DNA from 2 places in the Bradyrhizobium sp. 1(2017) genome. Region 1 is predicted to be linked to the other one. Evidence: predicted binding sites of a transcription regulator. Region 1 holds the regulator's gene; the other holds the start of a gene.
What was found. The regulator LexA, encoded in region 1, represses DNA repair genes until DNA is damaged. The targets are predictions, from matches to a motif close to TGTTCNNNNTGTGTTCNG.
Positions count from the first base shown of each region.

Region 2: HAP40_RS04435 (DNA recombination protein RmuC) is a predicted target of LexA. The motif match lies at 2,370-2,387, and genes of this name have one in related genera.

Region 1 is NZ_CP050022.2:4,489,338-4,493,992, reverse strand. It holds gene HAP40_RS21300 (ComEC/Rec2 family competence protein) at 1-1,578, shown strand, start outside; gene HAP40_RS21295 (hypothetical protein) at 1,717-2,154, opposite strand; gene lexA (transcriptional repressor LexA) at 2,559-3,260, opposite strand; gene glp (gephyrin-like molybdotransferase Glp) at 3,438-4,649, opposite strand.
Region 2 is NZ_CP050022.2:950,884-955,538, reverse strand. It holds gene truA (tRNA pseudouridine(38-40) synthase TruA) at 1-551, opposite strand, end outside; gene fmt (methionyl-tRNA formyltransferase) at 664-1,599, opposite strand; gene def (peptide deformylase) at 1,720-2,247, opposite strand; gene HAP40_RS04435 (DNA recombination protein RmuC) at 2,419-3,618, shown strand; gene HAP40_RS04430 (AmpG family muropeptide MFS transporter) at 3,760-4,655, shown strand, end outside.

The DNA.
Region 1 (4,655 bases):
CCCGACGCCGGCGGGTTGCGGCTGCGCTATGCGGCCTTCATGCAGGGCCTGCGCGATGCGATCGACGCGCGTATCCGCGCGACACTCGAGGGCGACAACCGCGCGATCGCGACGGCGCTGCTCACCGGGCGGCGCGACGCCATCACCGCGCCCGTCAACGATGCCATGTTCATCTCGGGCCTCGGCCATGTGCTGTCGATCTCCGGCTATCACATGGCGGTCGTTGCCGGTGTCGTATTCTTCGCGGTGCGCGCGCTGCTGGCGCTGATCCCGGGGCTCGCGGCCGGCTTTGCCATCAAGAAATGGTCGGCGGCCGCCGCGCTGGTGGCGGCCGCGTTCTATTTGCTGCTGTCGGGCGCGGAGGTCGCGACGCAACGCTCGTTCTTCATGACCGCAGTGGTGCTGATCGCAGTCATGGTCGATCGCCGCGCAATCACCTTCCGCACGCTGGCCGTGGCGGCGCTGATCGTGCTCGCGGTCGCACCTGAAGCGCTGGTGCATCCGAGCTTCCAGATGTCGTTTGCGGCAACGCTCGGGCTGGTCGCGCTGGTGCAGATCGGCATGCCGAACCTGTTTGCCTCGCCCGATCATTCGGCAACGGCTCGCGTCGCGCTGTGGGGCGGCCGCGAGATCGCGATGCTGTTCCTGGCTTCGCTGATAGCGGGGCTGGCGACGACGCCCTATGCCGCCTTCCACTTCCATCGCGTGACCCCTTACGGTGTCCTCGCCAATCTCGGGGCAATGCCGGTGGTCTCGGCACTGGTGATGCCGGCGGGGCTGCTGGGACTGCTGGCGGCACCCTTCGGGCTCGACAGCGCGTTCTGGTGGCTGATGGGAATCGGCATCGACTGGATGGTTGCGGTGTCGCGCTGGGTGTCGGCTCTGCCGGGCGCCATCGGCCGCATCCCGGCGTTCGGTATCGCGCCGTTGATGGCGGCAAGCCTCGGCATCATCGTGATGGGCCTGTTGCGAACGCCCCTGCGCTGGTCCGGCGCCCTGGTGCTGCTGGCGTCCATCGCCTGGGCCATGTCGGTGCGGCCGCCCGACATCCTGATTGCCGGAGACGGCGCGAGCGTTGCGGTTCGGGGCCGGGACGGGCAGCTGCTTGTCATGCGCGCGAGCAAGGACAGCTTTCTGCTGAGGGAGTGGTTAGCGGCCGACGCCGATCGGCGCGATGCCGCGAGCAGTACGCTGGCCGACGGCGTGTCGTGCGACGAGGCCGGCTGTGTGACGCCTCTCGCCGATGGCCGGTTGGTCGCGCTGTCCTTGCGCATCGACGCGCTGGCTGATGATTGCAGCCGCGCCGCACTGGTGGTGACCGCGCGACCCGCGCCGCCGGATTGCGCGGCGATGGTGATCGATCGGCAGCGGCTCACGAGCCAGGGCGCGCTGGCGTTGTCGCAGCGTGGCGATGGTTTTGCGGTTCAGGCGGTGAGGGCGAGAGGGACAAGCCGGCCCTGGCTGCCGGCCGGCGCCGGCGAGGGTGATTTCGGCGGGAGCCTTGCGCCCAAGGCGGCGGCAGCCCGCAACCGCGACGCAACGCCGGCGGAGGCCGACTTGCAGGCCGACGATCAATGATAATTGCGAGGAGTTGGTCTGCGAGGTTGGTCCGGGTCCGACCGGAACTCCGCCGGGACACAAACCATACCATCTCGCCGGCTAGGGCCGGCGATGGCATTTGATCCAGGCCCGACCTGGGCGGCCGGGGACGGCCCATCAGTCGATCGGCAGGCGGCGCGTCGTGCTCGGCCGACTGTCGGTGATGATCTGCGGCTTGTGCTCGCGCTCGCCGATCGGCTGGGTCACCGGCAATTGCAGCACGGTTGCGCGCTGACCTTCGACGAGCTGCGTCACCAGCACATATTTGCCGTCCGGAAACTCGATCGCGTCGTGATGGCGATCGGGAATCTGCGGATCAATCTTGCCGAACTTACCGACGCGGGAGTTGATGGTGCGCGTCCAGATCCAGCGATTGTCGTAACGGACGTTGTCGGCGAAGGCGAGCTCCGTTCCCGGCAGCAGGCAGACGGCCACGGTCGGATCGGCCGCAGAAGCAAAGCCACGCGTCGAGGTGCCGCGAAACGTCGTCGACACGATCGTCTCGCCGACTTCGGCGGGCCGCGATGCAACGGCATGCAGGCTGTAGTCACACATCGGGTGCTCCTCTTTCGATGATAGCAACCCGCGCCTCTTTCGGAGGCGCAAGCCTCTATCAGAGTGGAAGCATACAACGCTCTGCTTGGTTGTGGGCAAATCTGCGGCTGGTGTTCGCGGGAAGCGATCACATTATTTTTTCAAATCTATTAGGAACAAAGCCCGCTTCAGTGCATTCGGCGAATGCCGGCGTCAGTGGTGCGCGGGCGTCGACGCATCGCTGTCTCGTCGATCCCTTGAGGTCGCAAAGCATGAGCTTCGCGGCGGTACGCCGAGGACCGCGCTGGAAAAGTGCCGGACAATCTGCGCAGTACCAGAAAGACCATCCAGCCGGAGCGGGCAACCTGGTCCGCTCCAATCGGAATCGTTGGTATCGAATGACCGCTGGTCGTCTCAGTGCTTTCTCAGTACTTGCGGTACAGCCCGATCAGCTTGCCTTGGATCTTCACCCGGTTGGGCGGCAGGATGCGTACCTCGTAGGCGGCGTTGGCGGGCTCGAGCGCGATCGAGGCGCCGCGGCGGCGGAAGCGCTTGAGCGTCGCCTCCTCGTCATCGATCAGCGCCACCACGATGTCCCCGGTATCGGCGCTCTCGTTGCGCTGGATCAGGGCCATGTCGCCGTCGAGGATGCCGGCTTCGACCATCGAATCGCCGCGCACTTCGAGCGCGTAGTGCTCGCCTGAGCCGAGCATGTCCGGCGGTACGCTGATGGTGTGACTGCGGGTCTGCAGCGCCTCGATGGGCGTGCCGGCCGCGATGCGGCCCATCACGGGCACCGCAACGGGGCGCTCGCCCTCGTCCGCGGGCGGGCTCGAGGTCGTGCGCACCTTGCCGAGATTGCCCTCGATGACGCTTGGCGTGAAGCCGCGGCGGTTGCCGGCTGCGGCCTGCAGCTCCGGCAGCTTGATGACTTCAATCGCGCGGGCGCGGTTGGGCAGGCGGCGGATGAAGCCGCGCTCCTCGAGCGCGGTGATCAGGCGATGAATGCCCGACTTCGAGCGCAGGTCGAGCGCATCCTTCATCTCGTCGAAGGAGGGCGGCACGCCGCTTTCCTTCAGACGTTCGCTGATGAACCGCAGAAGCTCGTATTGTTTGCGCGTTAACATCTCGACCAAAGTCCCCCGGTTGATGTCGTTCGATTCCGAGACGCTGAATTGAAGCGGCGAACCGCTACATGCTCGAAACAAATCATGAACGGACACTATATGTTCGATATGTGTTCCGCAACTGCTTAATTTACCGTGAACGCGACGAAGTTCGCGGAATGCGTGTGGCGGGACCGTTCAGGCGGGCAGGCGCAGCACCTCGCAAGGCGTACCGGCCTCGGCTTTGGGCGCGAACGGCATGCGCACGAGAAGTGCCTGTGCCGCAGCAAGATTCGCAAGCAGGGAGGAATCCTGAAGATGGAGGGGGAGCGCAACGAGCGTGCCGTCGTCGCGCTCTTCCAGACGCGCGCGAAGGTAATCCGCGCGCATGTCGTTTGCGCCCACGTCGCGGCCGAGCACGGCGCGCTCGTGGCGGTGATGAATCACGGACCGGCCCGACAAGGCACGAATCAGCGGCACCATGAACAGGAAGGCGCACACATAGGATGATACCGGATTGCCGGGCAGGCCGATCACCCGCATCGCGCCCAACCGCCCATGCATCATCGGCTTGCCCGGGCGCATCGCGATCTTCCAGAACGCCATCGAGATGCCTTCGTCCCGGAGCGCCCGCTGGACCAGATCGTGGTCGCCGACCGAGGCTCCGCCGGTGGTGATCAGGACGTCGGCGCCGCTCTCGCGGGCCCGGCGGATGCCGGCGGCGGTGGATTGCAGCGTATCGGCGGCAATGCCGAGGTCGATGGTCTCGGCACCCTCGCTGCGCGCGAGCGCGTGTAGGGCATAGCCGTTGGAATAGACGATCTGGCCGTGGCCGGGCGTGGAGCCCGGCATCACAAGCTCGTCGCCGGTGGCGAGGATCGCGACCTTGGGGCGGCGGCAGACGCCAAGCTGCGGGTAATTCATGGCGGCGGCGAGAGCGAGATCGCGCTCGGTGAGGCGAACTCCCTTGCGCAGTAGCACATCCCCTTCGGAGAAGTCGACGCCTGCGGGACGGATGTGCCGCCCGGCAGCCGCGGCTTCCTTGATCGTGACGCGCCTGCCGTCGGCAACGGTATCCTCCTGGATCACGACGGCGTCCGCGCCATTGGGGATCACGCCGCCGGTGAAGATCCGTACCGCTTCGCCGGAGCCGACCGTCTCGGCGAATGGCCGGCCGGCCGCGACCTCGCCAATGACCGTCAGCTGAGAATCAATCGTCGCCGCATCGGCCGCGCGCACCGCGTAGCCATCCATCGCGGACATCGCCTCCGGCGGCTGCGTGCGCAGTGCCGCCACGTCGCGGGCGAGCACGCGGTGGAAGGCTGCATCGAGCGCGACCGTCTCGTCAGGCAGCGGCTCTGCACCCGCCAGCACCGCGGCAAGCGCGTCGGAAACCGGCATCAGGGCCAAAAGTGA
Region 2 (4,655 bases), 3.5 Mb from region 1:
GTGATCTCGCGGCCGTCGCGCGTCACGTCGAGCTGGTCGAGCGTCTTCTCCGGCGACTTGGCCTGGCACTCGGTGTCGCGGAACGTGGTGAAGTCGTGCTTGCCGAGCAGACGCTGTGCCGCCGCATGCATCGCCTCACTGTCGAGCCGGCGCGGCACGCGCCAGGCGTGGCCGACGTCGAGGGCAAGATTCGCGCGGGTGTTGACGATGCGGTAGCGATAGTGGCGCTTGATCGCCGAAAAGCGTGCTTCGAAGGTATCCGGGACGATCTCGGCCTCGAGCACCGCGATAGGATGCGGGCGCAGATGCGCGTTGAGGCCATCGCGAAACCGGCCCGGCGGAAACTGCTTCTCGATGTCGACATGCGCAACCTGGCCGCGCGCATGCACGCCGGCATCGGTGCGTCCGGCGCCGTGCACCCGCAAATCCGCACCCGTCATTGCCTTCACGGCAGCTTCCAACGCGCCCTGCACCGAGGGCAGCGTCTCCTGCACCTGCCAGCCGAAGAACGGCGCGCCGTCATATTCGATGATGAGCTTGTAGCGGGGCATCGATCCAGCTCTATCCGACGTCATTGCCGGGCTTGACCCGGCAATCCATCACCTGGGAGAGAGTTTTGTTAGAAGATGGATACGCGGGTCAAGCCCGCGTATCACGAGTTGGCTAGCTGAACCTCGCGCCCGTCCTCAGCGGTACGCCGCGCAAGAAGTCCGCGGCCTGCATCCGGCCCTTGCCTTCGCGCTGCAGCTCGACGATGCGGATGGCGCCGTCGCCGCAGGCGATGGTGAGCAGATCGTCGAGCACCTCGCCCGGCGTGCCCGCGCCTGTCGCAAGCTCGCAGCGCAGGATTTTGACGCGCGCGTTCTCGCTGACGCCTGCGAGCTCGGCCCACGCTCCGGGGAACGGCGACAGGCCGTGAATGTGGCGCAGCACCGCGCGCGCAGGCTTGGCCCAGTCGATCCGCGCCTCGGCCTTGTCGATCTTGGCGGCATAGGTGACGCCGTCCTCGCTCTGCTTCCTGAGCTGGAGCCCGCCGCGATCGAGCGCGGCCATCGCGCGCACCATGAGATCGGCCCCCAACCGGCAGAGACGGTCGTGCAGATCGAGCGCGGTCATGCTGTCGGTGATCGCAAGCCGCTCCGCCATGGCGACGTCACCGGTATCGAGGCCGACATCCATCTTCATCACCATCACGCCGCTCTCGGCATCGCCTGCCATGATGGCGCGGTTGATCGGCGCGGCGCCCCGCCAGCGCGGCAGCAGCGAAGCGTGCAGATTGTAGCAGCCGAGCCTGGGCGCATCGAGGATCGCCTGCGGCAAGATCATGCCATAGGCGACGACGATTGCGGCATCGGCATCGAAGGCGCGAAATTCGTCGAGTGCTTCCTGACTCTTCAACGTCTTGGGCGTCAGCACGGGAACGCCGAGCTTTCGCGCAGCTTCCTCGACCGGGGTCGGCTGCAATTGCAGGCCGCGGCGGCCGCCGGGCTTCGGCGCGCGGGTGTAGACGGCCACGATCTCGTGGCCATGCGCGACCAGCTCGAGCAGCGTCGGCACGGAGAAATCGGGCGTGCCCATGAAGATCAGGCGGAGAGGCATCGGAAAACCTGCGAAGGAAGCGATGTAGTTACAGTCATTCCGGGGCGGCTCGAAGAGCCGAACCCGGAATCTCGAGGTTCCAGGTTCGATGCCTTGCATCGCCCCGGAACGACAGAGCGCCTACTCGCCCGCGCGCTTGGCGGCCTTCTCGAACTTCTTCATCACGCGGTCGCGCTTGAGCTTCGACAGATAGTCGACGAACAGCACTCCGTTGAGATGGTCGATCTCGTGCTGGATGCAGGTGGCGTAGAGGCCTTCGGCGTCCTCCTCGTGCACCTTGCCGTCGAGGTCGGTGAAGCGGACGCGCACCTTCGCGGGACGCTCGACCTCCTCGTAGTATTCGGGGATCGACAGGCAGCCTTCCTCGTAGACCGACAGCTCCTCGGAGGAGGCGATGATCTCGGGGTTGATGAAGACGCGCGGAAGCGGATTGGTCTCGCCGTTCTCGTCGCGCTTGGCGAGGTCCATGGTGATCAGCCGCAGCGGCTGCGCGATCTGGATCGCAGCGAGGCCGATGCCGGGCGCATCGTACATGGTCTCGAACATGTCGTCGGCCAGCTTGCGGATCTCCGAAGTGACCTTTTCGATCGGCTTGGAGACCAGACGCAGCTGCTTGTCGGGCAGGATGATGATTTCTCTGAGGGCCATGGCCGCGATTTAAGCTGCGCGCCGGATGCGGTCAATCCGGCCCGGAACTCCGTTAACCCGCCGCTAACCATAAATCTTCGACTTTCGTTAACCATAAAAATTAGTGGGTTGTTAACCGTCATCGTTCCCTCTTCGTTCGCACTCAGATGCGAATCGGCTAGAAGAGCAGGCATGAACGACATCATTTCCATGGTGGGCGACTGGCCGGTGCGCACGATCGATGCGCTGATCGGCTTCGGCGTCCTGGTCCTCATCCTGCTAGTAGTCATTGCCGTCGTGATCGCGCGCTCCGGGCGGCGCGGCGCGGAACTCGCGATGGCGCACGCGATCCGGGCCGACGAACTCGAGGAGCGCCTCGCCCAAGTGCTGCATGCCCAGAGCGAAGCGTCCGGCCGGGTCGACGCCATGACCCAGGCGCTGGCCGGCCGCCAGGCCGAGATGGCGCGCGCGGTCAATGAGCGGCTGGATTCGGTGACGCACCGCGTCGGGCAATCCATGGAACACTCCACCCGCAACACCATGGAGAGCCTGCGCGCGCTGCACGAGCGGCTCGGCATCATCGACAGCGCGCACAAGAACCTCACCGACCTCACCACGCAGGTGACCACCTTGCGCGACGTGCTCGCCAACAAGCAGTCGCGCGGCGCCTTCGGCCAGGCGCGGATGGAGGCGATCGTCCAGGACGGCCTGCCGAAAGGCTCCTACGAGTTCCAGTTCACGCTCTCGACCGGAAAGCGGCCGGACTGCGTCGTGTTCCTGCCGGACCAGCGCCCGCTCTGCATCGACGCGAAATTTCCGCTGGAGGCGATGACGGCGCTGCACGACGCCCGCACCGACGAGGAGCGGCGCGTCGCCACGCAGCGCCTGCGCGGCGATGTGATGAAGCATGTCAGCGACATCGCCGAGAAATATCTCGTCACCGGCGAGACCCAGGAGATGGCGCTGATGTTCGTGCCGTCGGAATCGGTCTATGCCGAGATCCATGACGGTTTCGACGACGTGATCCAGAAGGCCTATCGCGCGCGCGTGGTTCTGGTGTCGCCTTCGCTGCTGATGCTCGCGATCCAGGTGATGCAGCAGATCATGAAGGACGCGCGCATGCGCGATGCCGCCGATCAGATCCAGACTGAAGTGATCAAGCTCGGCGACGACCTCGGCCGCCTGCGCGACCGCGTGCTGAAGTTGCAGAAGCACTTTGCCGACGCGAACGAGGACGTCCGCCAGATTCTGATCTCCGCCGATAAGATCGAGAAGCGCGCAGGGCGGATCGAGGAGCTCGATTTCAGCAAGAGCGATGCGGCGGAAGCCCCACGGCTGGTGGCGACGACAGCGCCGGAACTGTTCCCAAGGAAGCTCCAGGCGGGGGAGTAGCTCTGCATCGTCATGGCCGGGCTTGTCCCGGCCATCCACGGCCTTTTCGGAGGCACAAAGAACGTGGATGCCCGGGACAAGCCCGGGCATGACGAGCTTTGTGGAAGAGGCATCACGGCCAGAATCTGCTAACACCGCCGCATGACCGCACCCGACGCGACCTCACCTGCTGACGCTCCCGCCGCCTCCTGGCGCGAGAGCCTTGCCGTTTACCTGCAGCCGCGGGTGCTGATCGTGCTGTTCCTCGGCTTCTCCTCGGGGCTGCCGCTGGCGCTGTCGGGATCGACGCTGCTGGTGTGGATGGCCGAGGCGGGGGTCGATCTTGGAACGATCGGGCTCTTTGCGCTGGTTGGAACGCCGTACACGCTGAAATTCCTGTGGGCGCCGCTGGTCGATGCGCTGCATGTCCCGCTCTTCACGCGTGCCTTCGGCCGTCGCCGTGGGTGGCTGGTGTTTTCGCAATTGCTGCTGATCGGCGCGATTCTGCTGTTGGCGCTGACCGATCCGGCACGCTCGCCACTGTTCGTCGCGCTTGGTGCGCTCCTGGTCGCGACGATGTCCTCGACGCAGGACATCGTCGTCGATGCCTTCCGCGTCGAGAGCCTGCCCGAAAGCGAGCAGGCCGCCGGCATGGCCGCCTATGTCGCGGCCTACCGCATCGGCATGCTGATCTCGACAGCGGGCGCCTTGTTCATCGTCACCGGCTTCGAGGCGGTCGTCCCTCGTGGCGCGGCCTGGATGTGGGGCTATGTGGTGATGGCGGCGCTGGTGCTGATCGGCACGGTGACCGCGCTGGCCGCCACCGAGCCCGCGCAATCCGCGCGCGCCGAGGCCGCCACGGCGGACGAGGGCGCGCTCACGCGGGTGCTTCATGCCGCGCTGGGCGCATTCTCGGAATTTTTGCAGCGAAAGGAAGCGTGGGCCGCGCTTGCCTTCGTCGTGCTGTTCAAATTCACCGACGCGTTTTCCGGCAACATGACCGTACCGTTCGTGATCGACATCGGCTTCACACGCAACGACTACGCCGTGATCGTCAA